4 regions of the Halomonas sp. IOP_31 genome follow, and region 1 is predicted to be linked to each of the others. Evidence: predicted binding sites of a transcription regulator. Region 1 holds the regulator's gene; each other region holds the start of a gene.

Region 1 (7,597 bases):
GCAGCGGGCGTCGAAGACGGTATCGGCATCGAGCGGCACGCCGCGCTTGAAGCCGAACGATTCGAAGGTCAGCGTGAGCTGTTCGCTGGTATGGTGGGCGACCTGCTCGGCGATGCGTCCGCGCAGGTCGTGGACCGAGAGCTGCGAGGTATCCATCACCAGGTCGGCCAGATCCCGGATGTCCGCCAGTGCCTTCTCCTCGGACTCGATCGCCTCGGCCAGGGTCATCTGGCTATTACGGGTCAGCGGATGGCGGCGGCGGGTCGCCGAGTAGCGCTCGAGCAGGATCTTGTCCTCGGCGGTCAGATAGACCACCTGGCAATCGATGCCGCGCTGGCGCACGGCCTCGAGCTGCGCGGGAAAGCGCTCGAGGGCCGTGGGCAAGTTGCGCGCATCAATGCTGACCGCGACGCTGGCGCGCTTGCTGTCGGCCTGCTGGAGCTCATCGATCAGCGCATCGAGGAGCATCGCCGGCAGGTTGTCGATGGCATAGAAGCCCAGGTCCTCGAGTGCCTGGAGGGCGATCGACTTGCCGGATCCGGAGCGGCCACTGATGATCACGAGTTGCATGGGGCGGCTCCCTTGTCACGATGAGTCACGAGGCGGTCGTATGACGCTGGGCATACCAGACCCGAATTGAATAGGCCGGGGCGAATTAAAGCGCAGCCTTCAGGCTACCTGGCCTGCCGCGGCGCGCTACCGGCGCCGCCATCGAGGGCATGGATGGCATCGATGAGCGTTTCGTGCAGTTCACGCTGGCTGGCACTGTGGCGCAGCCGGTTGCGGGTGTCGGCGTCGTTCATGATGCCGGCGACCTGGGCGAGTAGCGCCAGGTGGGTGTCGTCGGCCTCTTCGGGTACCAGCAGCACGAACAGCAGGTCGACCGGTTCGCCATCGACTGCATCGAAATCGATCGGCTCCTGTAGCTTGATAAAGCCGGCTACTGGCGCCTTGCAATGGGGATTGCGCGCATGGGGAATGGCCACGCCATTGCCGATGCCGGTACTCCCCAGCCGTTCACGACCGATCAGCCGGCTGAACACCTCCTGGCTGTCCAGGCTAGGGGTGTTCTGGGCGATGAAGGTGCTGAAGAACTCAAGCACGCGCTTCTTGCTCCCCCCGGGCACGGCAAACAGAGTGCGTTCGGGGGGCAGTATGGTTTCCAGTGACATGATGGGGAGTCAGCGGGCGCCGGCGCCTTGCGCGCGGGCCTGGGCCTTTTCCTTGTGTTTGACGAGTTGGCGGTCGAGCTTGTCGGCCAGGGCATCGATGGCGGCGTACATGTCGCCGTTCTCGGCTTCGGCATGCAAGTCAGCACCCGCTGCGTGAAGCGTGCAGGCCGCCTGATGGCGTTCCTTCTCGATCGAGAGCGTTACCTGCACGGTGGTGATGTTGTCGTAGTGGCGTTCCAGCCGCGCCAACTTTTCGTTGACGTAGTCACGCAATGCATCCGTCAGTTCGACGTGATGGCCGGTGATGTTGGCTTGCATGGCACGTTCCTTTTCGACGAGTGATGGCCGATTGTAACCCTTTTTGCAGCTTAGCAAACCCCTCGCGGGATGGTGGCCGCAAACGTCGCTTGTCGAGAGCGGGAAGACATGTGAATCGACGTTTCGATGCGATAGGGCGCGGCACTTTCCTTGTGCCGGGGAGAGAGCTGCATATGTCTGAAGGAGCCTCAGGCGAGGCGTCTGCGTTCACCGGAGGAGGGGATGCCCAGCGCTTCGCGATACTTGGCGACGGTGCGTCGCGCCACCGCGATGCCATCGGCGGCGAGCAGCTCGACCAGCTTGCTGTCGGAAAGTGGCTTGCGCGGCGGCTCGTCGCCGATCAGCTTCTTCAGGCGTGCGCGTATCGCGGTGCTGGAGTGCGCATCGCCTTCGCTGCCGCCGCCGACATGGCTCGAGAAGAAGTACTTGAGTTCGAAGACGCCGCGCGGGGTATGAATGAACTTCTGTGTGGTGACCCGCGAGATGGTCGATTCGTGCATCTCCACGGTCTGGGCGATGTCGGCGAGCACCAGCGGTTTCATGGCCTCCTCGCCACGCTCGAGGAAGTCGAACTGGCGGATCATGATCTCGCGACCGACCTTGAGCAGGGTGTCGTTGCGACTCGACAGACTCTTGATCAACCAGCGCGCCTCCTGAAGGTGCTGCTTCATGAAGGTGTTGTCGTCGCTCTTGTCGGCGCGCTTGATCAAGGCGGCATAGTCGGGCTGGACGCGCAATCGCGGTAGCGCCTCGGGATTGAGCTCGATACGCCAGCCCTCGCGAGTATGGCGAGCCACCAGGTCGGGGATCACGTAATCCTCGCCACTGGCGTCGAAGGCTTGGCCGGGGCGTGGATCGAGGGCGCGGATCAGGGCGATCACCGCATCGAGCTGGGCATCGTCGAGACGCAGCCGACGCTTGAGCAACTTGCGGTCATCATTGGCCAGCGCGTCGAGAAACTGGCGTACCAGGCGCTTGGCCTGGGGCAGCAGCGGCGTATCGTCGGCCAGCGTAGCCAGTTGCAGCAGCAGACACTCGCGCAGGTCGCGGGCGAATACACCGGTGGGGTCGAACTGTTGAAGACGATGCAGAATCTGCTCGACCTCGGCGGCCTTGAGTCCGGAAAGCCCCTGGCTGCGCAGGCCTTCCGTCAATTCGTCGAGCTGACCGTCGAGATAGCCGTCGAGGTTGACTGCATCGATGAGACAGTCGGCGATCGCATGTTCGCGACTGTCGAGCCCGGTCATGTCGAGCTGCCAGCGAAGGTGATCCTGCAGGCTCTGATCGGCGGCGTTGCGCTCGAGATCGGGGCCGTCTTCGCTGCGCCCCGCGCTGGGGGCCAGGTCCTGGTAGGTGTCCGACCACTCGCTGTCCAGCGCGAGCTCCTCGGGGATGTCGCTGGCCCAGTCGTCGTCGGCGGCTTCGCCGACGGCGGCTTCGCCGTAGTCGTCCTCCATCTCGAGCATGGGATTGGCTTCCAGCGCCTGCTGGATCTCCTGGCGCAGATCCAGTGTCGATAGCTGCAGCAGCTGGATGGCCTGCTGCAGCTGAGGCGTCATGGTCAGCTGGGTGCCGACCCGAAGCTGCAGCGTGGGTTTCATTGCCATGACAAGCGTGACTTCACTGGCGGAATTTCCGACACGTTATCCTGACCGATGAGCTCTTGCAAGTTTAAAAGCAATAACCATGCCATCTATTTGTCTGGTACCGCTTGGCGCTATCTTGCGCAGGGCCGACGCGTTTGGCAGGCGCCGATTCTGCCCGGCAATGACAATCGCTCAGAGCCGGAATTCATTGCCCAGATAGACCTCGCGGACCTTCTGGCTGGCGAGGATCGCCTCGGCGTTACCCTCGGCGATGATCTGGCCGTCGCCGACGATGTAGGCGTTGTCACAGATATCCAGCGTCTCGCGCACGTTATGGTCGGTGATCAACACGCCGATGCCGCGATCGCGCAGCTGGCGGATGATCGACTTGATTTCGCCGACCGAGATCGGATCGACCCCGGCGAAAGGCTCGTCGAGCAGGATGAACGCCGGCTCGGTGGCCAGCGAGCGGGCGATCTCTACCCGCCGGCGCTCGCCACCGGACAGGCTCATGCCCATGTTGTCGCGAATATGGGTGATATGAAATTCCTCGAGCAGCTGTTCGAGCTGGTGCTTGCGTCCCGGCTTGTCCAGGTCGCGACGCGTCTCGAGGATCGCCATGATGTTGTCGGCGACCGACAGCTTGCGAAAGATCGAGGCTTCCTGAGGCAGGTAGCCAATGCCGGCGCGGGCGCGGTGATGCATTGCTGCCCGGCTGAGGTCCTGGTCGTCGATGCCCACCTCGCCGGCGTCGGCGCGTACCAGGCCGACGATCATGTAGAACGAGGTCGTCTTGCCAGCCCCGTTGGGGCCGAGCAGGCCGACGATACTGCCCTGGCCGATCGATAGGCTGATGTCCTGAACCACGCGGCGATTCTTGTAGCTCTTGGCCAGATGCCTGGCGAACAGTGTCTTCATCGCGCGGGACTCTCCTCTAGATTGGCCTCTAGATTGGCCTCTAGCCTGGCCTCGATCGGCGGGGTCATTGTTCGGCGGACTTCGGCGTCAGGCTCATGCGCACGCGCTCGTTCTCGGCTCCCTGGGCCTGGGAGCGCGCCTGGACCTGGCGGTTGTCGAGAAAATATTCGACATAGGCACCGCTGAAGGTATCTCTGGTCTGGCGTAGCTCGGCCTGACCGACGAGCTCGACGCGCCGCTCGCCGGCGTAGTAGATGATCGTATCGCCCCAGCCCTTGACCAGCGGGTCGTCGGGCGCCGGGCGCTGTTCGAGATAGGCGCGCTCGGCGTCGCCGATGGCGGTGACCTGGGTCACTTCGCCCTGGTCGTTGCGTTTGATCTCGACGCGCTGGGCGGTCAGTTGCATGCTGCCCTGCTGCATGTCGACGTCACCGGTGTAGACGGCGGTGCCGGCACGGTCATCGAGATCCAGGCGGTCGGCGGCGATATTGATCGGCTGGTCGGCATCGCTGTCCAGCGCCAGGGCCGGCGCGGCGAGAAGCGCTGCGCCGGCCAGGGTTAAGGCGGCGAAAAGGGTACGCATCATGTTCCTGAATCCTCGTCGATCGTCGGGTGATGGCCGCGTACGTTGCCGTTGAGCTGCAGGCGTCCAGTGTTCAGCCAGGCGTCGAAGCGATCGCCGCGCACGCGCTGCTGGAATTTGCGCAGTACGGCGTCGCTCTCGCTCCAGGCGTGGTTGTCGTCGGCATCGTAGATCAGCACCTCGCTGTTGATTCGCCAGCCCTCGCCGGGCGCCTCGAGCTGGGCGTTGCCGCTTAGCGTGAGCGGATTGGCGTTGGCCCCCAGCCTACCCGTGTCGGCACTGGCGAACCAGACCCGGCCGCGGTCGTCGACGAGCCGGGCATCGGGGGATTCGAGGCGCGTCACGTCATCAATCGGGGTATGCGTCAGGCGGGGTGTCGCGAGCCGCTGATAGGCGTTGCCGGCTGCGTCGAAGCGGGTCAGCTTGGCGTCTTCCAGATAGTAGTCGGGTTCGCCGCTTTCGGCCGTGGGAGGGGGAGCGGGTAGCGGGATATTGCGTTGCTCGATCAGCGCCAGGAGTCCGCCCAGCGCGAGCAGGATGAGTGCCAGCCACCATTTGGGTGAAAGCCGCGAGAGACGCTGGAGCATCGTTTAATTCCGGTCGTGGAGATAAGTGTCGAGTAGCGCCGTCCAGTGGCCCTGCATCTGCAGCAGTCCATCGCAGATATCGCGCACGGCGCCCTTGCCGCCGGGACGCTGGGTGACCCAGTCGGCCTGTTCACGGATATAGTCTGGCGCATTGGGCACGCTGATGCCGAGCCCCGCGCAGCGGATGGGGGCGAGGTCGGGCAGATCGTCGCCGCAATAGGCGATCTGCTCGAATTTGAGATCCAGCGTGTCGAGCAACTGGCGCAGCACGGTCAGCTTGTCGTCGCGCCCCTGGAAAACATGCTCGATGCCCAGTGCCGCGGCGCGCCACGCCACCATCGGCGACTCGCGGCCGGTAATGATCGCCACCTCGACGCCGGCCTGGCGCAGCAGCTTGATGCCCTGGCCATCCTGGGTGCTGAACGCCTTGGTTTCCTGGCCATCGGTCTGGAAATACAGCTGGCCGTCGGTCATCACGCCATCGACATCGAGGACCAGCAGGCGCACGCGACGGGCGCGCTCGGTCAGGTCGGGATTATTGGTCATGCTGTCTCCTCAGATCACGCCGCTGACGAGCAGGTCGTGCATGTGGATGGCGCCGATCGGGCGATCGTCGCCGTCGACCACGGCCAGCGCGGTGATGCGGTTGTCTTCCATGAGCCTGACCGCCTCGGCTGCTAGAATGTCGGCGCGGATCCGCTTGCCGCCGCGGGTCATCACATCGTCGACCCGCAGTGCGCGCAGATCGCCATGTTGATCGAGGGTGCGGCGCAGATCGCCGTCGGTGTAGACGCCGGCCAGCCGGCCCTCGTCGTCGATCACGCAGGTAAAGCCCAGCCCCTTGCGGGAGATTTCGAGCAGTGCGTCGCGCAGCGGGCTGCCCAGCGCCACGCGGGGCAGGCGTTCGCCGCTGTGCATCAGGTCCTCGACCTTGAGCAGCAAGCGCCGGCCCAGCGTGCCGCCGGGGTGCGACAGGGCGAAGTCCTCGGCGGTGAAGCCGCGCGCCTCGAGCAGGGCCACCGCCAACGCGTCGCCAAGCGCCAGCGCGGCGGTGGTCGAGGCGGTCGGCGCCAGATCGAGCGGACAGGCTTCGCGCTCCACGCTGGCGTCGAGGTGGGCCTCGGCATGGCAGGCCATGGCCGAGGCGGGACGCCCGGTCATGCTGATCAGCGGCGTGCCCATGCGCTTCAACAGCGGCAGCAGCGCGGTGATCTCCTGAGTCTCGCCGGAGTTCGACAGCGCCAGTACCACGTCGCGGGCGGTGATCATGCCCAGGTCGCCGTGGCTGGCCTCGCCGGGGTGGACGAAGAAGGCCGGCGTTCCAGTGCTCGCCAGCGTGGCGGCGATCTTGCGTGCGATATGCCCCGACTTGCCCATGCCGGTGACCACCACGCGCCCCTGGCAGGCGAGGATCAGCCGGCAGGCGCGGTCGAAATCGTCGGACAGCTTGCCGATCAGTGTGGCGATGGCCTGCTGTTCCAGTTTCAAGGTGCGTCGGGCGCTGGCACGAAAGGCGAAGTCGATATCGATGGTCATGGCAGTGATTGTTGCCCCCGGGGCGATTGGACTCAAGAGGCGACGCTGCCGGACGCTCCGGCCGGTTCGTCGCAACTGTGCCGGGCGCTTATTAGACGCATAGTGGCGGTGGCATGCAAGGGTGAAACCCGGTCGGGCTGGTCGTGGTACGCTGGGTTAGGATACGATGTTCGATAATTTTTCACCACTGAGTCGCCTGAATGAACGAATCGCTGCTCGTCGAGGTGGAAGGATTGCGCTTTTCCCGTGGCGAGAAGGAAATCTTTCGCGGTGTCGATCTGCAGATTCCGCGCGGCAAGATCACTGCGATCATGGGACCCAGCGGCACCGGCAAGACGACGCTGCTCAAGCTGATCGGCGGCCAGTTGCGGCCGGACGCGGGGCGGGTCAGGATCGCCGGCCACGACGTGCACCGCCTGTCGCGGCGGGCGCTGTTCCGGCTGCGCCGGCGCATGGGCATGCTGTTCCAGAGCGGCGCGCTGTTTTCCGATCTCTCCGTGTTCGAGAACGTGGCTTTCCCGTTGCGCGTGCATACCGATCTGCCCGAGGCGATGGTACGCGACATCGCCCTGATGAAGCTCGAGGCGGTGGGCTTGCGTGGCGCTCGCGAACTGATGCCCTCGGAACTGTCGGGGGGGATGCTGCGACGGGTGGCGCTGGCCCGGGCGATCGCCCTGGATCCCGACTTGATCCTCTATGACGAGCCGTTCGTGGGGCAGGATCCGATCTCGATGGGCGTGCTGGTGCAATTGGTCAAGAAGGTCAATCAGGCACTGGGACTGACCGCCGTGGTGGTCTCCCACGACGTCAAGGAGACCCTGACGATCGCCGATTATGTCTACGTGATCTCCGATGGCCAGGTGATGGCGCATGGCACGCCGGCATCGCTGGATGACA
Region 2 (7,597 bases), on a different contig from region 1:
CGGCCGGCGCCTGGCCCGCGGCATCGGCGTCGCCCGGGTCGCCCAGTTGCAGATGCAGTTTCTGGATTCGACCTTCGCGGTGATGGGCTGCATCTGCAAGGCCGACGGCCAGGTCACCGACGCCGAGGTCCAGGTCGCCGAGACGCTGTTCACGCGCATGCGCATGAGCGGCGACATGCGCAACCGCGCCCGCGACGCCTTCGAGCGCGGCAAGGCCGACGACTTCGATCTCGACGCCGAGCTCGCCGAGGTACGGCGCGTCACCCGCGGCCAGCGTGCGTTGCTGCAGGTATTCCTGCAGGTCCAGCTGTCGGCGATCGCCGCCGACGGCAAGCTCGACCCGGCCGAGCACGAGATGATCCTGCGGGTGGCCCGCGGGCTGGGCTGCTCGGAGGCCGAGATCGCCCAGATCGAGGCGATGCTGCGTGGCGAGGCCGGCCAGGCGGGCGGTGGGCCGCCGTCCGGCCAGGCCCTGGAGGACGCCTACCGGGTACTCGGCGTCGAGCGCGACGCCAGCGATGCCGAGCTCAAGCGCGCCTATCGCCGGCTGATGAGTCAGAACCATCCCGACAAGCTGGCCGGCAAGGGCCTGCCCGAGAGCATGCGCGAGATCGCCGAGGCGCGGACCCGCGAGATCACTCACGCCTACGACCAGATCAAGCAGGCCCGCGCCGCCGGCAGTTGATCGCCGCCGGCGGGGCCGGGCAGAGGTAGAGCGAGGAGAGCACACATGGGCAACATTCTGCTGGCGCTGGGCGTCGTTCTGCTGGCGGCCAGCGCGCTGGGCCTGTGGGGGCTGCATCGCTTCAGCGCGCGCCTCGCCCGCCGCGCCGAGGCCGACGTGCCGCCGGCCGGGCGCTTCGTCGACACGCCCGAGGGGCGCGTGCATCTGGTCGAAGCCGGCCAGGGGCCGCCGCTGGTGCTGATCCACGGGCTGGGCGGGCAACTGCAGCATTTCACCTACGCGCTGAGCGAGCGACTGGCCGACGACTTTCATGTAATCATTGTGGACCGGCCCGGCTCGGGCTATTCCGAGCGTGGCGGCGGCGCAGACGATGCTGGCCTCGCCGCCCAGGCCCGGCAGATTCGCAATGCCTGGCGCGCCTTGGGCGTCGAGCGGCCATTGCTGGTCGGCCATTCGCTGGGTGGCGCGGTGGCCCTGGCGCTGGCCGAGGACTATCCCGACGAGGTGGCGGGCCTGGCGCTGCTGGCGCCGTTGACCGCCCGGGAATCCGAGGTGCCGCCGGCCTTTCGCGGTATGACGATCCGCTCGCCGCGTTGGCGACGCTTCGTCGCCGACACCTTCGCCGCGCCCCTCGGCGTGCGCTATGCAACGCGCATGCTGGCCGCGATCTTCGCCCCGGAACCGGTGCCCGCCGATTTCGCGACACGCGGCGGCGGCCTGCTGGCGATGCGCCCGCAAGCCTTCTACGCCAACTCGAGCGATCTGGTGAGGCTCGAGAACGACATGCCGGCACTGATTCGCCGTTACCCTGAGCTGCGCCTGCCGGTGGCGATCCTGTTCGGCGAGCGCGACCGGATACTCGAGCCTGCGCGCCACGGCCTGGCCCTGCGGGACCGGCTGCCCGGCCTGGCGGTGGAGACCCTGCCCGAGGCGGGCCATATGCTGCCGCTCACCCGGCCCGACGAGACCGCGGCGTTCATCCGCCGGGTGGTGGCCCGAGCCTGCGAATGATTCGACCTGGTCGTCTGTGGCCTGGATGTTGCCTCAGGTGCCGTGATGATCGCGCGGATAATTGATTTCACAGAGGTTTGTCCGATTGAGCGCCGTACCGGGGTGTACGGTCGAGTGAGGCAGAAATTGTCTGTGGAATCAAAGAGCAAGCGAGGGCGCGAGCGACCTGGTGCACTATTCGGGTTAGGGCGCCTCAGGCCTGGGGCGCGAGCACCGCGGTGTAGACCGCGAAGTAGTGAAACACGCTGCCGCCGAGCACGAACAGATGCCAGATGGCGTGGTGGAAGGGGATCGCGCGGATCGCGTAGAACACCACGCCCAGCGTGTAGGTGACGCCGCCGGCCACCAGCAGCGTAATGCTGGTATCGGAGAGGTAGGTGCCCATGGCGTCGCTGGCGAGCACGATCAGCCAGCCCATCACCAGGTAGACCGCCACCCGCAGCACGCCGAAGCGCTGCGGCCAGATCAGCTTGAGGGCGATGCCGCCGATCGCCAGCGACCAGATGACGGCGAACAGCGTCCAACCCAGCGGGCCGCGCAGATTGACCAGCAAAAAGGGCGTGTAGGTACCGGCGATCAGCGCGTAGATCGCGCAATGATCGACCACCTTGAGCGCGCGCTTGAGGCGTGGCCGGCGCACGCCGTGGTAGAGCGTCGAGGCGCTGTAGAGCAGCACCAGAGTGGCGCCGTAGAGGCTGACGCCGACGATCTTCCAGGGGTCGACGTGGGTGGCGAGGCTGGCCAGCGCGATCAGCACCACCATGCCGGCCAGCGCCAAGGCCGCGCCGATGCCGTGACTGATGCAGTGCAGCAGCTCCTCGAGCAGACTGTAGGCATCGTCGCCCGGATGAGCGGTCGTATTGCGCAAACGGGAATCGGGCATTGCCTTGGCTCCTCGTTGGAAACGAAAACCCCCGACGGGCCCGCTTCAGGGCTTGCGCCGGCTTTCCACGTCGCCCGCCGGGGTGAAATCCTCCAGCGCCATCAAATGGCCGAGCTTGCCGGCCTTGGTCGACAGATAATGTTCGTTGTGGGGGTTGCGGCCGGTGGTTAGCGCCAGTCGCTCGCTGATGGTCACGCCGTCACGGGTCAGGGCGTCGACCTTGCGCGGGTTGTTGGTCATCAGCTTCAGCGAGCGCACGCCGAGGTGCTCGAGCATCGGCACGCACAGATCGTAGCGGCGCAGGTCGGCGTTGAATCCCAGGTGCTCGTTGGCCTCGACGGTGTCGTAGCCCTGGTCCTGCAGATGATAGGCGCGGATCTTGTTGAGCAGGCCGATGCCGCGACCTTCCTGGCGCAGGTAGAGCAGCACGCCGCGGCCCTCGGCGGCGATCCGCTTGAGCGCTTCCTGGAGCTGGTAGCCGCAGTCGCAGCGCATCGAGAACAGCGCGTCGCCGGTCAGGCACTCCGAATGCACGCGGCCGAGCACCGCCTCGCCGATCGACACGTCGCCCAGCGTCAGGGCGATATGGTCCTTGCCCGTCGCTTCGTCCTCGAAGCCGTGCATGGTGAAGGTGGCCCAGGGCGTGGGCAGTTGGGAGGCGGCGATGAAGCGTATCGTCACGATGATCCTCGACTGCGAACCGGCGGGCACCAGCGCCCGGCCGATGTAAACGACCCATGATAGCAGGTTAGTGGGCATGGCTCATCAGCGGCGCGTCGTGTTGGGTGCCCATAGGCAAGGGGGCGTCGGATGCCCGGCCATCCGCTACAATTGGCGCAAACTCACGAGTCGACGAGAGCCCGATGGAACTTCACAACGACCGCCTTCTTCGCGCCCTGGCCCGCCAGCCGGTGGATCGCACTCCGGTATGGATGATGCGCCAGGCCGGGCGTTATCTGCCCGAGTACCGCCGGGTGCGCGGCGAGGCCGGCAGCTTCATGGACCTGTGCCGGGATACCGCGCGGGCCTGCGAGGTCACCCTGCAGCCGCTCGAGCGCTACCCGCTGGATGCCGCGATCCTGTTTTCCGACATCCTGACCATCCCCGACGCGATGGGCCTGGGGCTGTACTTCGAGACCGGCGAGGGCCCCAAGTTCAAAAAACCGGTGCGTACCCAGGCCGATGTCGAGGCGCTGAGCCTGCCCGACACCCAGCGCGATCTCGATTACGTGATGAACGCCGTCGCCGCGGTGCGTCGCGAACTCAATGGCCGGACGCCGCTGATCGGTTTCTCGGGCAGTCCCTGGACGCTTGCCACCTACATGGTCGAGGGCGCCTCGAGCAAGGACTTCCGCCACGTCAAGGGCATGCTCTACGGCAATCCCGAGGCGATGCACCAGTTGCTCGACCTGCTGGCCCAGGCGGTCACCGACTATCTCAATGCGCAGATTCGCGCCGGCGCCCAGGTCGTGCAGATCTTCGATACCTGGGGCGGCACGCTGTCGACGCCGGCCTATCGGGAATTCTCGCTGCGCTACATGGAGCAGATCGTCGCCGGGCTGATCCGCGAACACGAGGGTCGTCATGTACCGGTGATCCTGTTCACCAAGAACGGCGGCCAGTGGCTCGAGCATCTCGCCGCCAGCGGCGCCGATGCGCTGGGCCTGGACTGGACCACCGAGCTCAGCGACGCCCGCGAGCGGGTCGGCCATCGCGTGGCGCTGCAGGGCAATCTCGACCCCAACGTGCTGTTCGCCCGGCCGGCGGCGATTCGCGCCGAGGTGGCGCGGATACTCGACAGCTACGGCGCCGGTCCGGGGCATGTCTTCAACCTGGGCCATGGCATCAGCCAGTTCACCGAGCCCGAGCGGGTCAGCGCCTTCCTCGAGGCGCTCCACGAACTCAGCCCGGCCTATCATGCCGACTGAGCGTGTGGCGCAGGCGATGACTCGCCATCGCCGCTGGCTGGCGCTGGTGCCTGGCGACGCTTGTGCCGGGCGCGTGGCTGACCCGTCCGGCGTGTCACGCGTTCTTCGAGTGGCGCGCGCATGCGGCGTGCTTGGCATTTCTCGAGCGCATCATCCTGGTGCCTGCCGCCAGCCTGCTGCGACTTTGCGGCGCGTCGGCTCTGGCGCTGACAGTGCCTGGTTGCGTTGGGTCTACGTTGACTGAAGGTGACTTAAGGATAGGCGACAGATTGGAACACTCCTTGCTAGCGTTATAGGGCCATGCTTGAGCATGCACTCAAATGACAACGCAAGGGAGTCGATTCCACTATGCGACACAAGAACAAGAGCCTGTTACTGCTGTCTGCCGCCGTGCTGGCTGCCTCCGTGGCCTCCCAGGCCCAGGCGGCCATGCTCGACGACGTCAAGAGTAACGGCGAGTTCCGCTGCGGCGTGAGTACCGGTCTGCCCGGTTTCTCCGCACCGGACGAGAACGGCAACTGGCAGGGGCTCGACGTGGAAGTCTGTCGCGGCGTTGCGGCCGCCGTATTCGGCGATCCACAGGCCGTGAGCTTCACTCCGCTGACCGCCAAGGAGCGCTTCACCGCGCTGCAATCCGGCGAAATCGACGTACTGTCGCGCAACACGACCTGGACCGCGACCCGCGACAACTCCCTGGGTCTGAACTTCGCCGGTACCAGCTTCTACGACGGCCAGGGCTTTTTGATCCGCAAGGAGCTGGGCATCAACAGCGCCACCGAGCTCGACGGCGCCTCGATCTGTGTGCAGTCCGGCACCACCACCGAACTCAACATGGCCGATTACTTCAAGGCCAACGACATGCAATTCCAGCAGGTCGCTTTCGACACCACCGACCAGACCGCGCAGGGCTTCGACAGCGGCCGCTGCGACGTACTGACTTCCGATTCCTCGCAGCTCGCCGCGCTGCGTCTGCAGCTCCAGGACCCGTCCAGCGTCAAGATCCTTCCCGAGCGTATCTCCAAGGAGCCGCTAGGCCCCGTGGTGCGCCAGGGCGACGATCAGTGGTTCGATATCGTCAAGTGGTCGCTGTTCGCCATGCTCAACGCCGAGGAACTGGGCGTGACCAGCGAGAACGTCGACGACATGAAGGCCAACCCGCCGAATCCCGATGTCGCGCGCCTGCTGGGTACCGACGGTCGCTACGGCGAGCAGCTCGGCCTGAGCAACGACTGGGCTTACAACATCATCAAGCTGGTGGGCAACTACGGCGAGATCTACGCCAAGACCGTGGGCGCCGATTCGCCGCTGGAGATCGAGCGCGGCATCAACGCCCTGTGGACGGACGGCGGCATCCAGTACGCTCCGCCGATTCGCTAAGCGCGACGTGATGTCCTCGCACCGCACGCCGTGAGCGTGCGGTGCATTTATTCTGCCCGAAGTAGAGACATTCCATGTTGCGTCCATCCACTTCCACCTCCCGCCGCGGGCGTGGTCCCCTGTGGCGTGATCCGGCCATCCGCGCCCTGATGGTGCAGATCGCGCTGTTCGTGGGGCTGGCTGTCGTCATTGGCTTTTTGGTCCACAATACGCTGGCCAACCTCGAGGCGCGCGGCATCCGTACCGGCTTCGACTTCCTCGGCGAGCGTGCGGGCTTCTCGATTCCACAGACGCCGATCGACTATTCCAGCGACGATTCCTACGGCCGCACCTTCGTCATCGGACTGCTCAACACGCTGCTGGTCTCGGCGCTGGGCATCATTGCCGCGACGATCATCGGCTTCACGGTGGGCATCGCCCGGCTCTCGCCCAACTGGCTGCTGGCCAAGCTGGCGGCGATCTACGTCGAAGTGTTCCGCAACATACCGCTGCTGGTACAGATCCTGTTCTGGTATTTTGCGGTTTTGCGCTCGCTGCCCTCGCCACGGCAGAGCCTGTCGTTGTTCGAGGCTTTGTATTTCAACGTGCGTGGCCTGGTGATGCCGGCCCCGCAGCCCCTGGAGGGCTTCGCCGCCACGCCCTGGGCGTTGCTGGTGGCGATCGTCGCCGCCGTGGCGCTGGGGATCTTCGCGCGCAAGCGTCAGGCCGCCACCGGCAAGGCGCTGCCCGTCTATTGGTTGGGCGCGGCGATCATCGTCGGTTTGCCGTTGATCGTGTTCGTGACCACCGGCATGCCGCTGGAATGGTCGATGCCCGAGATGACCGGCTTCAACTTTCGCGGCGGCATCAACGTCATGCCGGAACTGATGGCGCTATGGCTGGCATTGTCAGTCTATACCGCGGCGTTCATCGCCGAGATCGTGCGTTCGGGCATCCAGTCAGTACCCCACGGCCAGACCGAGGCCGCGCACTCGCTGAGCCTGCCGGGGGGGATCGCGCTGCGCAAGGTCGTGATTCCCCAGGCAATGCGCGTTATCGTGCCGCAGTTGACCAGCCAGTACCTGAACCTGATCAAGAATTCGTCGCTGGCCACCGCCATCGGCTATCCCGATATCGTCGCGGTATTCGCCGGCACCACGCTCAACCAGACTGGCCAGGCGATCGAGATCATCGCCATGACCATGGCCGTGTATCTGCTCATCAGTCTGATGGTATCGCTGCTGATGAACATCTATAACGCGCGCACGCTGCTCAAGGAGCGTTGAGATGGCCTCGACTATCAATCCCGTCCGTACCCCAATGATCGAGGCCCGCCAACCGCCCAACCAGAGCCGAGGTCTGGTCGGCTGGCTGCGTGCCAACCTGTTCTCCAGTCCCGTCAACTCGATCGTCTCGGTCGTCACCATCGTGTTGTTGGTTCGGTTGATCTGGCCGTTTCTGGAGTGGAGCTTGTTTGACGCCGACTGGCTCGGCACCACCCGCGAGGACTGCAGCGGCGACGGCGCCTGCTGGGTGTTCATCTCGGCGCGCTTCGAGTCGATCGTCTACGGCTTCTACCCGGACGTGGCGCGTTGGCGGGTCGATATCGTGTTCGCCTTGATGGCGCTGCTGATCGCCTGGCTGGCGATCCCGCGCTTGCCGGTCAAGCGTTGGGTGGGGCTGTTCACTCTGGTCGGTTTTCCGGTCATCGCCTATTTCCTGCTCCTCGGCGGC
Region 3 (7,597 bases), on a different contig from region 1:
ATCGAAGGACATGTGCGGCGCGGAACCTGAAAATCAACGGTGCCGTTACTCTGCGACAGGCCAGGGCGGCGGGCAAGCCGACCAAGCGTTAAACCGGGCGGTGCTCGGCGCCGTGTAATTGCTCCGCGGGTCCATTAGGATATTACCCTTTCGACGAGGCTGATTCCGTATCGGGCCGCCCTTCATCCGGCCATGACGGTAGCCGTCACTCATCCACGGGCAGCTTGCATGGCCGCATCGATACTCGACCGACACAGCGTGACCATCACCGGGCAGGGCGAGCGCACGCTGCTGTTGCTGCATGGTTTCGGTTGCGATCAGCGGGTCTGGGTACCGCTGGTTCGCGCCTTCGAGCCCGATTGGCGGGTAGCTCGCTACGATCAGGCCGGCTGTGGTCGCGCCCTCAAGACCGTCTATAGCCGGCACCGGCACGCCGCCCTGCAGGGGTATGCCGAGGATCTGCTGGCGGTCTGCGCGGCGCTCGGGGACCAAGCCGTCACCGTGGTCGGCCACTCGATCGGCGGCATCATCGCCATGCTGGCGGCCATCGAGGCGCCGCAGCGTTTCCGGCAACTGGTGATGCTCTGCGCCTCCAGCCGTTATCTGGACGACCCTCCCGATTACCGGGGCGGTTTCGACGCGGCGCAACTCGGCGAACTGCTGACGATGATGGAGCAGAACTACTTCGCCTGGGCGGGCTCGATGGCGGCCAACGTCATCGGTTCGCAGCGCAAGGATGTCGCCGAGCGTCACCTGCGCAACCAGTTCCTGGCCAATGACGCGCGCATCGCCCGCCAGTTCGCCGAGGTCACCTTCTACAGCGACACCCGCGATGCGCTGGGGCAACTGACGATCCCCACGCTGGTGATGCACACCGACGAGGATGCGGTGGTGCCACCCCAGGCGGCCGAATACCTGCACGCCAACATTCCCGATGCCCGCCTCGAGTGGCTGCCGTGTCGTGGGCATTATCCGCACATGAGCGATCCTGCATTGCTGGCCGAGCGGTTGCGGGCGCATCTGTAGCGCGAGGCGCGACCGGCGCTCCGAGGAAACCACGATGCAAGCGAAACAGGTTGCGGCATACTGGGACGAGTCCCCCTGTGGCATGCTGGTGACCGACCGTGAGGGATGGGTGCTGGCCGTCAACGCCCGGATCGAGGACTGGCTGGGCCGCGCGGATCTGGCCGGGACGTGCTTTGCCGACCTGCTGACGCCCGCGGCGCGTGCCTTCTACCACTGGCATGTGGCGCTCAGCGTCGAACGCCATCAGCAAGGCGATGAAATTCAGCTGGCACTCGCCACGCCTGACGAGCAAACGCTGCCGGTGCTGGGCGGTTTCCGGACCGCCGAGTACCTGGACCAGGCGTGTGTCCATTGGTCGCTGACGCCGGTCCCGCGCAGGAGCGGTCTCGAAGGAGAACTGATCGCGGCGCGCGAGGCGGCCGAAGCGGCACTTGATGAAAAGCAGCTGGCGATAGACGAGTTGCAGCGTCTCCAGGCGGAGCTCGAGGCGCACCATCAGGAGCTGTCTCGCCAGAACCGGCACCTGGAGGCGCACGCCTACAGCGACGGGCTGACGCGACTCAAGAATCGCCGCGCCTTCAGCGAAGCATTGACCGAGCGCACCCGGGCAGGGCCGGCCGCTGGACCTTTCGCATTGGCGTTGCTGGACATCGACCTTTTCAAGACGATCAACGACAGTCTCGGACATGCGGCGGGGGACCAGGTGCTGATGGAGCTCGCCCTGCTCATGCAGCGTGTCTTTCGCGACCAGGACCTGCTGTTTCGCATCGGCGGCGAGGAGTTCGCGATCTTCTTGCCCGGGGCCTCACCGGAACAGGCGTTGGGGGCGCTCGAGCGCTTGCGTCGGGCGGTGCGCGAGCATGCCTGGTCGGTCGCCGCGGTGACCGTCAGCGCCGGCATCGCCAATCACCAGCCTGGCGATGGCAGCGATTCGCTCTACCGGCGCGCCGACGATGCCCTCTACGCCGCCAAGCATGACGGTCGCGATCGCGTGTTGCATGCTGCCCTGCTGGGCCTGGAGCCTGCTCCGACGCGTTGATCGGCGTCCGCCAGGGTTATAGACGCTCGCCCGCTCGCCGCCACGGGGCGCTGCGTCAAGCGTTGCCGCGGAATCGATCCCGGATGCTTGCACATGCGCGGATTCCGTGTCGGCGACTCAGGGAATGCTCGGCAGCTCGATCTCGTCGCTGCGCCGGGCGCCTTCGGTCATCTGCTGGCACAGCCGCAGGAATTCGCGCATGCCGGTGCTCAGGTACTTGTGGCGATGCCAGATGAACGCGAACTGGCGTTTGAGATCGAGCTGCGGAGTGGCGATGGGCACCAGGCTGCCGCGGCGAAAGGCGTCGCGCAGCGCAAGGTGCGAGACGCAGCCGATGCCCAGACCGGACTCGACCGCACGCTTGATGCCTTCGGTGTGCTCGAGCTCGAGCAGGATGTTGAACCGCCCTCGGCGATGACGGGTGGCCTGTTCAAGAGTCAGCCGGGTCCCCGAGCCCTGCTCGCGCATGATCCAGGCCTCACGCAGCAACCGCTCGAGCGAGACATCGGCGGCACCGGCCAGCGGGTGGCGCGGCGAGCAGAAGACCGTCAACTCGTCTTCGACCCAGGGCTGCATGACGACGTCGGCATGCTGGCAATCGCCCTCGATCAGCCCCAGGTCGAGCTCGTGCTGAACGATGCGCTCGATGATCGACACCGTATTGCGCACCTGCAGGCGCACCCGGCTGCCGGGATGGCGCTGCATGAAGTCGCTGATCAACAGGGTCGCCAGGTAATTGCCGATGGTCAGCGTGGCGCCGACATCCAGCGAGCCGACGCCGCGCTGGCCACGCAGCAACTCCTCGATCTCTTCGCCGCGGTCGAGCAAGGCCACCGCTTTGGGCAGCAGTTGAAAGCCCAGCGCGTTGAGCTTGAGGCGCTTGCCGATGCGGTCGAGCAACTGGCAATCGAACTGCCGTTCGAGCTCGGCGAGCGCGGTGCTGGCGGCGGATTGCGAGAGTGCCAGTTCGCGGGCGGCGCGCGATACGCTCTGTTGCTGAGCGACGGCGACGAAGACTTCGAGCTGGCGCAGGGTGTAACGCATGGGAGTCTCGATGGCAAGTGCCATATCAATATTGCCGATAAGCGTTATCCAGACAACCCATTTAACAGATAATCACTACCGACTTAGAATGACGGTAACGAAATTAACGCTTTTTTATGCTTTTATGGAATATATTTGGAGGCTTCGATGAGCAAGTTTGCCCTGGAAGAAGTGCTGAGCGTCCATCACTGGAACGACACCCTGTTCAGCTTCCGCACCACGCGTGAACGCAGCCTGCGCTTCAAGAACGGGCAATTCGTGATGATCGGCCTGGAAGTCGCCGGCAAGCCATTGATGCGCGCCTACTCGATCGCCAGCCCCAACTACGAGGATCACCTCGAGTTCTTCAGCATCAAGGTGCCCGACGGTCCGCTGACCTCGCGCCTGCAGCACCTCAAGGTCGGCGATCAGATCATGGTCAGCCGCAAGCCCACCGGCACGCTGGTCACCGACGACCTGCTGCCGGGCCGCAATCTTTACATGCTCTCTACCGGCACCGGCCTGGCGCCGTTCATGAGCCTGATCCAGGACCCCGAGGCCTACGAGCGCTTCGACAAGATCGTGCTGATTCACGGCGTGCGCAGCGTCAGCGAACTCGCCTACGCCGATTTCATCGGCAAGGAACTGCCGGCGCACGAATACCTCGGCGAGGAGATCAGCGAGAAGCTGGTCTACTACCCCACGGTGACCCGCGAGGAGTTCCACACCATGGGCCGGCTCACCGACCATATCCGCAGCGGCAAGCTCGCCGAGGACACCGGTCTGCCGCCGCTCGATCCCAAGCAGGACCGGGCGATGATCTGCGGCAGCCCGGCGATGCTCGACGAGACCAGCGCGCTGCTCGACGACCTGGGCTTCAAGATCTCGCCGCGCATGGGCGAGCCCGGCGACTACGTGATCGAGCGGGCGTTCGTCGAGAAGTAACCGGCTTCGCCGGAGCTGTAAGCCATAAGCCGTAAGAAAAAGCCAAGTCAAAAGCTTTTTGCTTTTGACTTGGCTAGTGGTTGTGGTGCTATTTTGGCTTATAGCTTCGCGCTTAGACCGCATCCTTGCCGGTCTCGCCGGTACGAATCCGGATGACCTGCTCGAGCGGCGAGACGAAGATCTTGCCGTCGCCGATCTTGCCGGTGTTGGAAACCTGGGTGATGGCCTCGATGACCTGCTCGGCCATGGCATCGTCGACGGCGACTTCCAGCTTGACCTTGGGCAGGAAGTCGACCACGTATTCGGCGCCGCGATACAGCTCGGTATGGCCCTTCTGGCGACCGAAGCCCTTGACCTCGGTCACGGTGATGCCCTGAACGCCGATTTCGGACAGCGATTCACGGACATCGTCCAGCTTGAACGGCTTGATGATGGCGGTCACCAGTTTCATGCTCGTACTCCTCGCTAGGATGCGGGTATCGTCGCGCGCCTGACGGCCGCGCGGCCCCGGTTTGCGTCGGTCAATTTGCTATCAAGCATACACTGCTCGCTATCGGAATAAAAAAGACCCCCGAAGGGGGCCAGGGGAGCACGCCAGCTCACTCGTTGCGCCGGGGCTCGCTTGTCGAGCCCGGACACGCTCACTTGTTGCCGCCGCCGGCGGTAAACTCGGGATAGGCTTCGAGACCGCATTCGGCCAGGTCGACGCCTTCGTATTCTTCCTCTTCGCTGACCCGCACGCCCATGATCGCCTTGATGATCAGCCATACGACCAGGCTGGCGATAAAGACCCAGGCGAAGATGCCGATCGTGCCGATCAACTGCGCGCCGAAGGAAGCATCGGCGTTGCTGACGGGCACCACCATCACGCCCCAGATGCCGGCCACGCCGTGGGCCGAGATAGCACCGACCGGGTCATCGAGCTTGAGCTTGTCGAGGCCGACGATGGCGAACACCACCAGCAGGCCGCCGACGGCACCGATCAGCGTCGCACCCAGGGCGCTGGGTGACAGCGGATCGGCGGTGATCGATACCAGACCGGCGATCGCGCCGTTGAGCGCCATGGTCAGGTCGGCCTTGCGGAACCAGACCTTGGCCAGGATCAGCGCGGCGATGACGCCGCCGGCGGCGGCCGCATTGGTGTTGAGCAGTACCTGAGCCACGTTGTTGGCGGAAGCGACGTCGGAGACCTTCAATTCGGAGCCGCCATTGAAGCCGAACCAGCCCATCCACAGGATGAAGGTGCCCAGCGCGGCCAGAGGCATGTTGGCGCCGGGGATTGCGTAGATGGCGCCGTTCTTGCCGTACTTGCCCTTGCGCGGCCCGAGCACCAGCACGCCGGCCAATGCGGCGGAGGCGCCGGCCAGATGAACGATGCCGGAGCCGGCATAGTCGGAATAGCCCAGTTCGGAGAGCCAGCCACCGCCCCAGGTCCAGTAGCCCTCGATGGGGTAGATGACCGCGGTCATCACCACCGCGAAGGCCAGGAACGCCCACAGCTTCATGCGCTCGGCGACGGCGCCCGAGACGATCGACATGGCGGTCGCCACGAACACCACCTGAAAGAAAAAGTCGGCACGCGCCGAGTAGTAGGGCGCGTCATCGCCGCCAATCAAGACTGCATCGACGCCGTTCTCGCTGCCGATCAGAAAGCCGAGGCTGGGCAGGAAACCGCCGGCGCTGCTCGAATACATGATGTAGTAGCCGACCACCAGATACATCGTGCAGGCGATAGCGAACAGCACGACGTTCTTGGTCAGGATTTCTGCGGTGTTCTTCGAGCGTACCAGGCCCGCTTCCAGCATCGCGAAGCCGGCGGCCATCCACATCACCAGCACGCCACTGATGAGGAAGTAGAATGTATCGAGCGCGTAATTGAGCTCTGTCATCGTTATAGTCTCGCTGAATTCAGGAATGGCCCCGCGCCTCAAACGGCGTCGGCCCCGCGTTCGCCGGTGCGAATACGAATGACGTCTTCAAGCGGCGTGACGAACAGCTTGCCGTCGCCGATCTTGCCGCTGTTGGCGGCCTGGCTGACGGCCTCGAGCACGCCTTCCACACGGCTGTCGTCGACTGCGATCTCGATCTTCACCTTGGGCAGGAAATCGACCACGTACTCGGCACCCCGGTAGAGTTCGGTATGCCCTTTCTGACGACCGAAGCCCTTGACCTCGGTGACGGTGATGCCCTGCACGCCGTTATCGGCGAGCGCCTCCCGAACGTCGTCGAGCTTGAATGGCTTTATGATGGCGGTGATGAGTTTCATCCCTTGTCTCCCGTTGTCGGCTTGCGCCTGAAGCTATCAAGCGCAAGCCGTGCCAGTTCGTTTTTTCTGTAGTAATTTCATAGATCTGAACTGCCATCCGGTCAGTCTTATGGTGCAGTGAATCGCTTTGCTGCACTGCCAATCACCGTTTTGGTGCGCCGCTGCCGCAGCGATGCGCCATAACAGGGCATGCGTTGTCGAATTGCCTTGCGTATGCTGAGGAGAACCGCAACAAGGAGTGGGCCGATGATCAGTAGCGAACGGATCAGCCGCCTCGCCCAGCAGCTGGGCGAGCGCCTTCAGGATGCCTCTCACGCGCCCGAAGAGATCCAGCGCAACGTGCATAACGTGATGCGTGGAGCCTTCGATCGCATGGAGCTGGTGACCCGCGAGGACTTCGACATCCTGATGGATGTGCTTCAGCGCACCCGGGCACGGGTCGAGTCGCTGGAAAAGCAGGTCGCCGCGCTCGAAGCCAGTCTCGACGACAGTGCCGGCGCGCCGGGATCGCCGGCGATGGTCGCCGCCGACACGGCAGCGCCACCCGAGGACACGGCAGCGTCCAGCAAGACCGCTTCCGGAAATACATCATCCGCCAAGGGTACGGCGCCCCCCGAGGATACCGACGCCTCATCGCCCAAGCCGCCATAGCGCGGTCTCTTGCGTTGGCCTCGAGACTTGCAGTCCCCGCGCCGATCTGTATCACTAGGCCTGTATCAATGAACAGGCTGGAACAGGCACTGGGTGCGGGGTCGCTATCGTTTCTGGAAGGTGAACGAGAAACTTGGCATGCGACGTCGCTTGAGCATCCGCCGGGCAAGGAGCGGCCATGGCATTAGCCATCATCACCACGCGTGCGGGGCTGGGGCTGGACGCGCCCGAGGTCCTGGTCGAAGTCCATCTGTCCAACGGCCTGCCAGGCATGACCCTGGTCGGCCTGCCGGAAACCGCGGTTCGCGAGAGCCGTGAGCGGGTGCGCAGCGCACTGCTCAACGCCGGCTTCGAGTTTCCCACCACACGACGCATCACCATCAACCTGGCACCGGCCGACCTGCCCAAGGAAGGCGGACGCTTCGACCTGCCCATTGCGCTGGGCATCCTGGTGGCCTCCGAGCAGGTGCCGGCCACCGCCCTCGAGGGAGTGGAGTGTCTTGGCGAGCTGGCCCTCGACGGCCGGCTGCGTCCGGTTACCGGGGTGCTGCCGGCGGCGCTGGCGGTCAAGGCACGGGGGCGCGGATTGCTGGTCGCCGCAGGTAACGCCGACGAGGCCGCGCTGGCCGGCGACCTGCAGGTGCTGC
Region 4 (7,597 bases), on a different contig from region 1:
TTCCACTCTGGAAGTACCGGCGATAGAGCCCCTGAAGCCACTGCCTTCGCGGCGACCAGATCTGGAATGGGGCCAATCCCGCCCCCGGCCAGTGTCAGACGCAGCACGCTGGCATAGTCGCTGGTCCGAATGACCGGGCGGGCGATGACTTCGTTGGAGCGTCCCCGCCGGTCGGTCAGCCGGAGTTGCGCGGCCCCCGCGAATTCTCGCGAGACCACCCAGTCGTGCGCGGCGAGCGCCGATGGCGCATCGGGAGTGTTTCCGTGAGCCGCGAGGTAAGTCGGCGCGGCATACAGACCGATGCGGAACTGCGCCACCGCCGAGGCCCTGTACCCCATGTCCGGCAAATCGCCCACACTGGCGCGTAGCGCGATATCCACTCGATTGACGGCGAGATCGAGTGGCGCGTCGGTCACCAAGAGTTCGACCGTGATCTGCCGATGTCGGGCGCGAAACCGCACCACAAGCTCGGGCAAGACATCCATCCCGAGATCCACGGGAGCAGTCACCCGCAGGTGCCCGCGCGGCATTTCCTGCGATTGCCGCGCGCCTTCCACCGCATCGTCCAGCCACGCCAAGGCTTCTCTGGCCTTGGCATGGAAAGCCATGCCTTCCTCGGTTGGCGAGACCGCCCGCGGGGTGCGCGCCAATAGTGTGACCCCCAGACGCCGCTCCAGGCGCGAGAGCCGCCGACTGATACTGCCCTTGGTCTCTCGGAGCTGACGGGCCGCGGCCGACACGGTGCCAAATTCTGCGACTGCGCAGAAGGCGCGTAGATCTTCAAGAGCGCCCCCGATAGTTTCCGATTCGTCAACCATGAGTTCCAATCTTGTTGTCTTACACAGATCGGGAAACTACCGCATTCTGCATCCCTGTTCCAACACGACGTGACCGAACCTTACTGATCGAGGAGCTACACGATGACGACTACGATGCTGAACCGCTCTACGCCCGCCACAGGCACACTGGACAAGCTCGGCATGCTGGCTTATCCATTGATACGGGTGACGACGGGGCTGCTGCTCATGCCTCACGGCGCGCAGAAGCTCTTTGGCTGGTTCGGTGGCTACGGCCTCTCCGGCACCGGCGCCTACTTCGGGGACACGCTGGGCATGCAGCCCGGCATTCTGTTCGCGCTGATCGCCGGGCTGATCGAGTTTTTCGGCGGGCTTGCGCTGGTGCTGGGCCTACTGACACGACCAGTGGCTGCGGTGGTCGCCGTCTTCTTGGCGGTTGCGCTGAGCGTCCATGTCCCCAACGGCTTCTTCTGGACCGATGGCGGTATCGAATATCCACTCATGTGGCTCCTCCTCGCAGTGGCGATCGTACTGCGCGGCGGCGGCGAATACTCGCTAGACCGGCGCCTTGGCCTGCGCTTCTAAGCGACCTTAAGAACGTTTCGGAGGATGCTATCCATGACGACGCAAGCTCTACCCACGCTGTTCGTTCCGCACGGGGCCGGTCCCTGTTTTTTCATGACCTGGGAGCCTGCCGATGCCTGGTCGCGCATGGCAGATTGGCTGCGCGCCGTGCCCGAACGGATCGGCACTCGGCCCAAGGCGGTGCTAGTGGTATCGGGGCACTGGGAGGCGCCGGTCTTTACGGTGAATGCGCAGCGCGCGCCGCCGCTCTTGTACGACTACAGCGGCTTTCCGCCGCACACCTATGAGTTGACGTATCCGGTGCCCGGATCGCCTGCGCTCGCCGAGCGGGTGCAGGCACTGCTCGGCGGTGCCGGCTTTACCAGCGAGGCGGAGTCTGCCCGGGGGCTGGACCATGGGGTGTTCATTCCCATGAAAGTGATCTATCCGGCGGCGGACGTGCCCATCGTGCAGCTCTCGCTCAGGCAGGGACTGGAGCCTGCGGAGCATCTGGCCATGGGTCGGGCACTCGCCCCGCTGCGCCGTGAGGGCGTGCTCATCGTCGGCAGCGGCATGAGCTATCACAACATGCGCCGCTTTCGCTTCGACGACTCGACGCTGGATCCGGATTCGGTGCGCTTCGATGAATGGCTGGCCGAGACGGTGGCCTTGCCGGCGCCGGCGCGCGAGCAGCGGTTGAGCGATTGGGCGGCGGCCCCCGGTGGTCGTGCTGCGCATCCGCGCGAGGAGCACTTGCTGCCCCTGCATGTGGTGGCGGGTGCCGCCGGCGTTGATGCCGGCCAGCACGTGTTGCAGGACCGGGTGCTCGGCAGCCTCCAGTCAGCCTTCATGTTCGGCGGTTAACGGCGGCATTCTGCTGTCGCCGCTGCGAGATCAGGACGGGCCTGGGGGCGCTCGAGCGCTTACTTCTTGCTGGCGCGCTTGCGCTCGTTCTCGGTGAGATGCTTCTTGCGCAGGCGAATATGGTTGGGGGTGATCTCGACCAGCTCGTCGTCGTCGAGGAATTCGATCGCCTGCTCGAGGCTGAAGCGTACCGGCGGGGTCAGCACGATATTCTCGTCGTTGCCCGAAGCGCGCATGTTGTCGAGCTTCTTGCCCTTGGTCGGGTTGACCACCATGTCGCTGGCGCGGTTGTTGATGCCCACCAGCATGCCTTCGTAGACCTCGGTGCCATGGTCGATGATCAGCTTGCCGCGCTCCTGCAGGGCGTAGAGCGCATAGGCCAGCGCCTTGCCGGGGACCATCGACACCAGCACGCCGTTGCGACGCTCGATGGAGGCGTCCGGCTTGAGCGGGCCATAATGATCGAAGCGGCTGGTGAGGATGCCGGTGCCGGAGGTCAGGGTCAGGAACTGGCCGCGGAAACCGATCAGCCCGCGCGCGGGGATGATGAAGTCCAGGCGCACGCGGCCCTTGCCGTCGGGGTTCATGTTGGTCAGCTCGCCCTTGCGATAGCCGAGTTCCTCCATCACCGCGCCCTGGTGCTGCTCCTCGCAGTCGATGATCACCTCTTCGTACGGCTCCTGCCTGACGCCGTCGATCTCCTTGATGATCACCTCGGGGCGACCCACGGCCAGCTCGAAGCCTTCGCGGCGCATGCTCTCGATGAGTACCGAAAGGTGCAGCTCGCCGCGCCCGGAGACCTTGAACTTCTCGGGCGATTCGCCCTGCTCGACGCGCAGCGCGACGTTGTGGATCAGCTCCTGCTCGAGGCGATCCTTGATGTTGCGGCTGGTGACGAACTTGCCGTCCTTGCCGGCGAACGGCGAGTCGTTGACCTGGAAGGTCATCGACACGGTGGGTTCGTCCACGGTCAGCGCCGGCAGCGCCTCGACGGCAGCCGGGTCGCACAGCGTGTCGGAGATCGCCAGGTCCTCGATGCCGGTGATGCAGATGATGTCGCCGGCTTCGGCCTGCTCGGTCTGCACCCGCTCGAGGCCCATGTGGGTCATCACCTGGCCGATCTTGCCCTTGCGGGTCGCGCCTTCCTTGGTGATCACGCTGACCTGCTGGTTGGGCTTGACGCTGCCGCGCTTGATGCGGCCCAGCCCGATGACGCCGACGTAGCTGGAGTAGTCGAGCGCCGAGATCTGCATCTGGAAGGGGCCATCGAGTTCGACCTTGGGCGGCTCGACGATGTCGACGATGGACTGGAACATCGGCGCCATGTCGTCGGCCAGCTGGTCCGGCTCGGGACCGGCGATGCCGTTGAGCGCCGAGCAGTAGATGATCGGGAAGTCGAGCTGCTCGTCGGAGGCGCCGAGATTGTCGAACAGGTCGAAGATCTGGTCGATGACCCAGTCGGGGCGCGCGCCGGGGCGGTCGATCTTGTTGACTACGACGATCGGCTTCAAGCCCTGGTCGAAGGCCTTCTGGGTGACGAAGCGGGTCTGCGGCATGGGGCCGTCGACGGCGTCGACCAGCAGCAGCACGGAGTCGACCATCGACATCACGCGCTCGACCTCGCCGCCGAAGTCGGCGTGCCCGGGGGTGTCGACGATGTTGATGTGATAGACCTGCTCGTCGGGGGCCTGCCAGCGGATCGCCGTGTTCTTGGCCAGGATGGTGATGCCGCGTTCCTTTTCCTGGTCGTTGGAGTCCATGATCCGCTCCTGGCCCTCGGCTTTACGATCCAGGGTGCCGGACTGGCTCAGAAGCTTGTCGACCAGGGTGGTTTTGCCGTGGTCGACGTGAGCGATGATGGCTATGTTGCGAAGTTTCTCGATCACGACGGGATCCTGCAGGGAAATAAGGGCCGCATTATAGGGTCAGGCCGTTTCCACTGCTACCTTCGTGAGCCGTGCTTCGCCGCTGGCGGGGCTTACAGCTGACCCAGCAGATGATCGAACAGGCGTCCCGGGCTCCCGGCGAGATGCTGGTTGACGGCGATCCGCGGCAGCGCCAGGGGGTTGTCGTGACGGCCCAGCCAGCCGCCCTGACCGGCCAGGGCCAGCGAGACCCCGCAGCGATTGACCAGTTGCTGGACGCGCGGCGAGGGCTGGCTGTCCGGGTAGGCGAAGGCCGCCAGCGGCTCGCGGCACAGCCGGGCCAGTGCCTGGCGCGAGTGGCGCACCTGCCAGCGTATGGCGTCGTCGTCCTGGGTTTCGAGGGCACGCATGCCGACGCCGCGGGCGCCGAAGCGGATCAACCCGTCCCTTTCGAGCCGCCGAACGCTGAACGCATCGAGCCCTTGGCGAGGCTGGCCGAGCTCGCCGTGCAGGGCGTCGCCGATGGCCTCGAGGGTGCATGGATCATGCTGGGCGAGTTCCAGCAGGTAGCCCAGCAGGGCCCGGCTGTAGGCCGTGTCGGGGTGTTTGGGGGGCATGGGCGGCAACGGCAGCCCGGCATCGCCCAGCGCATCGCGAATCCGTGTCGGATGCTGGCGTTGCCACAGGCCTTCGCCGAGGGTCTCGCGCCAGGCGCCGTGCGGCCGGTGCAGCCAGCCGGTATTGATGAAGATGCTGGCGGGGATCGCGTAATGCTCGAGCAGCGGCGCGGCGACGTCGAGGGTGTCGCGCCAGCCGCCGTCGAAAGTCAGGCTGATGCACGCCTGAGGGTCGTGGTGGGGCTTGAGGGCGGTATCCAGGCAGACCAGTCGCGACAGCTCGCTGAGCGTCAGCAGCAGCCGCTCGAAGCGCTCGGGGCCGAGGCACCAGGGGGCGCGATGCGGCAGGCGGGCTTCGCCCTCGCCGGGCAATACCCGCGGCAGGGCGATGAGTGCGCTACGTCCCCATAGCGGCTCGCTCAGGCTGCGCCGCCAGTGGCCGCGCAGTCGGTACGCCAGATCCTGAGCCAGGGACAGCGCCAGCCCGGTCATCGTCCGGCTCCAACCGCTAACGCGCTACGACCAAGCATGCTGCTTTACTCCTTGTGCCCCACCGGCACAGCACATACCAGTAACCGACATTTTACCGCCAACCACACGCCAGTACTAACTCACCGATCGTCGGCACTCCTCGGGCCGGCATTGCAGCACCCGGGCATGGCAGGCTTGCAGGCGGCCCAGCAGGTCGCGCTCGGCTCGGCCTTCGAGTTCAGGGTCGAAGCCGCCGAGACGTTCGAACCAGACCCGCTGTACGGCGAATACCTGGGTATGGAGTCGGGCCCGGCCGATGCGCGAGAGCCAGGCGGAGACGGACCGGCGCTCGGCGACCAGAACCAGCGCGTCCCAGGCCTGGAGACGCAGCGCCTGGTCGATCTCGTGCAGCCAGGTGTCCGAGAGCTCGCTGGGCGACTCGATGAACACCAGTACGTCGCCATGACTGCAATTGGCGGCGGCATTGAGCCGCGCGCCGCGGGCCATGCCCGACAACGTCAAGGTCCGGGCACCGTAACGCTCCGCCAGCTTGCCCAGGGAGAGACGCGGGCGGTCGACGATGAACCAGCGTTCGACCTCACCATCGAGCCGCTCGGCCAGCTTTTCCAAGGCGGCCAGGCAGCGTTCTGCGCGGCTGTAGCCTCGTCGAAAATCAATGACCACACTGTATGTATTCATGAGCCTGGTGACCTGGAATCCGAAGGGCCCGGTTACCGTGACGCTTGCATAGGCCGTCCGGTGCCACGATGTGCAACGCATTATTGCCAATTCATCGCAATTGCCAATGTCTCGCAGGTCTCTATTCTCTCCCCTTGTCTACTGCGATAGTTATGTAAAGAAGAGTAGCTCTGAGTTTCCAGACGTTTCAATTGGCCGGCTGGCTGATTTTGTGAGCTCTCATGGTTGGTTTTCATCGAGTGCGCAAGGTTGAGGCGCTTAACCCGGCGGCGCGTTTCTGATAACTGGCGGGCGGATCAGTCTGTGCGTCGCCGCTGTGAACCGGAATGGTGCATGAAAGGAGGTTTGCGCTCAATCATGGTGCATTGGCGGAAGCCCTGCACCGCCATGATGCGACATCGGCCATTCGGGGCGCCCTCAAAGGCCTTCGTCCGGGGGCGCTTTCTTCACTATATTCATTGGTCTGGCCAGGATTCGCGATTGTTGTTGCGCCATTTTGGCACGGCTTCTGCATTCGTTTTTGTCAGAAATGGCATGCATGGGCAATCCGCGCCCCGACGTGCTAAAACGACGCTGGACACGCAAGCCAATGGCTCATCTATGGAGGACACCATGTCTGAGAAGACTCTAGCCCTGATCGAAGAACACGACGTCAAGTGGGTCGACCTGCGCTTTACCGACACCAAGGGCAAGGAGCAACACGTCACGATTCCGGCCAGTGCGGTCGATGATGAGTTCTTCGAGGACGGTCAGATGTTCGACGGCTCTTCCATCGAAGGCTGGAAGGGCATCAATGAATCCGACATGATCCTGCGCCCCGAAGACGGCACCGGCTTCCTCGATCCGTTCACCGAAGACGCGACCCTGGTGCTGCGTTGCGACATCATCGAACCGTCGACCATGCAGGGTTACGAGCGCGATCCGCGCTCCATCGCCAAGCGCGCGGAAGCCTATCTGGGCTCCACCGGCCTGGGCGATACCGCCTTCTTCGGCCCCGAGCCGGAATTCTTCATCTTCGACGAGGTGCACTGGAAGGCCGACATCGAAGGCGCCATGTACAAGATCACGTCCGAGGAGGGCGCCTGGTCGACCGATCGCAAGATCGAAGGCGGCAACCTGGCGCACCGTCCGCGGGTCAAGGGCGGCTACTTCCCGGTCCCGCCGGTGGATAGCTTCCACGACATACGCAGCGCGATGTGCAACACCCTCGAGGCGATCGGCCAGAGCGTCGAAGTGCATCACCACGAAGTGGCCAACGCCGGCCAGAACGAGATCGGCGTCAAGTTCAACACCCTGGTCAAGAAGGCCGACGAGGTCCAGGAACTCAAGTACGTGGTCCATAACGTGGCCCATGCCTATGGCAAGACCGCGACCTTCATGCCCAAGCCGCTGGTCGGCGACAACGGCTCCGGCATGCATGTTCACTCCTCCTTCTGGAAGAATGGCGAGAACCAGTTCGCCGGCGACGAATACGCCGGGCTCTCCGAGACGGCGCTGTACTACATCGGCGGCATCATCAAGCATGCGCGGGCGCTGAACGCCTTCACCAACGCTTCGACCAACTCCTACAAGCGGTTGGTGCCGGGCTTCGAGGCGCCGGTCATGCTCGCCTACAGTGCGCGCAACCGCAGTGCATCGATCCGCATTCCGTACACCGCCAGCCCCAAGGGCAAGCGCGTCGAGTGCCGCTTTCCCGACCCTACCGCCAACCCGTACCTGG

What was found. The regulator sigma-54, encoded in region 1, starts transcription at its own class of promoters, with help from an activator protein. The targets are predictions, from matches to a motif close to TGGCACNNNNNTTGCTNT.
Region 2: a site for sigma-54 is predicted at 4,778-4,795, ahead of K7I12_RS12450 (amino acid ABC transporter substrate-binding protein). Genes of this name have one in related genera too.
Region 3: a site for sigma-54 is predicted at 6,337-6,354, ahead of K7I12_RS03075 (P-II family nitrogen regulator). Genes of this name have one in related genera too.
Region 4: a site for sigma-54 is predicted at 6,375-6,392, ahead of glnA (glutamate--ammonia ligase). Genes of this name have one in related genera too.

The regions. Positions count from the first base shown of each region.
Region 1 covers NZ_JAIRBP010000011.1:57,755-65,351, forward strand. Annotated here, with positions in the region: gene rapZ (RNase adapter RapZ) at 1-570, opposite strand, end outside; gene ptsN (PTS IIA-like nitrogen regulatory protein PtsN) at 675-1,172, opposite strand; gene hpf (ribosome hibernation-promoting factor, HPF/YfiA family) at 1,182-1,490, opposite strand; gene K7I12_RS07925 (RNA polymerase factor sigma-54) at 1,679-3,097, opposite strand; gene lptB (LPS export ABC transporter ATP-binding protein) at 3,269-3,994, opposite strand; gene lptA (lipopolysaccharide transport periplasmic protein LptA) at 4,059-4,580, opposite strand; gene lptC (LPS export ABC transporter periplasmic protein LptC) at 4,577-5,164, opposite strand; gene K7I12_RS07945 (KdsC family phosphatase) at 5,168-5,710, opposite strand; gene K7I12_RS07950 (KpsF/GutQ family sugar-phosphate isomerase) at 5,720-6,700, opposite strand; gene K7I12_RS07955 (ABC transporter ATP-binding protein) at 6,901-7,597, shown strand, end outside.
Region 2 covers NZ_JAIRBP010000024.1:21,489-29,085, forward strand. Annotated here, with positions in the region: gene djlA (co-chaperone DjlA) at 1-685, shown strand, start outside; gene K7I12_RS12430 (alpha/beta fold hydrolase) at 731-1,696, shown strand; gene trhA (PAQR family membrane homeostasis protein TrhA) at 1,890-2,579, opposite strand; gene ribA (GTP cyclohydrolase II) at 2,625-3,260, opposite strand; gene hemE (uroporphyrinogen decarboxylase) at 3,443-4,507, shown strand; gene K7I12_RS12450 (amino acid ABC transporter substrate-binding protein) at 4,856-5,884, shown strand; gene K7I12_RS12455 (amino acid ABC transporter permease) at 5,959-7,149, shown strand; gene K7I12_RS12460 (amino acid ABC transporter permease) at 7,151-7,597, shown strand, end outside.
Region 3 covers NZ_JAIRBP010000003.1:75,371-82,967, reverse strand. Annotated here, with positions in the region: gene K7I12_RS03110 (gamma-glutamylcyclotransferase) at 1-12, opposite strand, end outside; gene K7I12_RS03105 (alpha/beta fold hydrolase) at 229-1,026, shown strand; gene K7I12_RS03100 (sensor domain-containing diguanylate cyclase) at 1,061-2,065, shown strand; gene K7I12_RS03095 (LysR family transcriptional regulator) at 2,183-3,109, opposite strand; gene K7I12_RS03090 (ferredoxin--NADP reductase) at 3,257-4,033, shown strand; gene K7I12_RS03085 (P-II family nitrogen regulator) at 4,146-4,484, opposite strand; gene K7I12_RS03080 (ammonium transporter) at 4,675-5,922, opposite strand; gene K7I12_RS03075 (P-II family nitrogen regulator) at 5,961-6,299, opposite strand; gene K7I12_RS03070 (accessory factor UbiK family protein) at 6,546-6,950, shown strand; gene K7I12_RS03065 (YifB family Mg chelatase-like AAA ATPase) at 7,129-7,597, shown strand, end outside.
Region 4 covers NZ_JAIRBP010000040.1:15,531-23,127, forward strand. Annotated here, with positions in the region: gene K7I12_RS15560 (substrate binding domain-containing protein) at 1-608, opposite strand, end outside; partial or broken gene K7I12_RS15565 (helix-turn-helix domain-containing protein) at 621-818, opposite strand; gene K7I12_RS15570 (DoxX family protein) at 921-1,382, shown strand; gene K7I12_RS15575 (DODA-type extradiol aromatic ring-opening family dioxygenase) at 1,416-2,225, shown strand; gene typA (translational GTPase TypA) at 2,285-4,111, opposite strand; gene K7I12_RS15585 (polysaccharide deacetylase family protein) at 4,204-5,199, opposite strand; gene K7I12_RS15590 (hypothetical protein) at 5,314-5,877, opposite strand; gene glnA (glutamate--ammonia ligase) at 6,490-7,597, shown strand, end outside.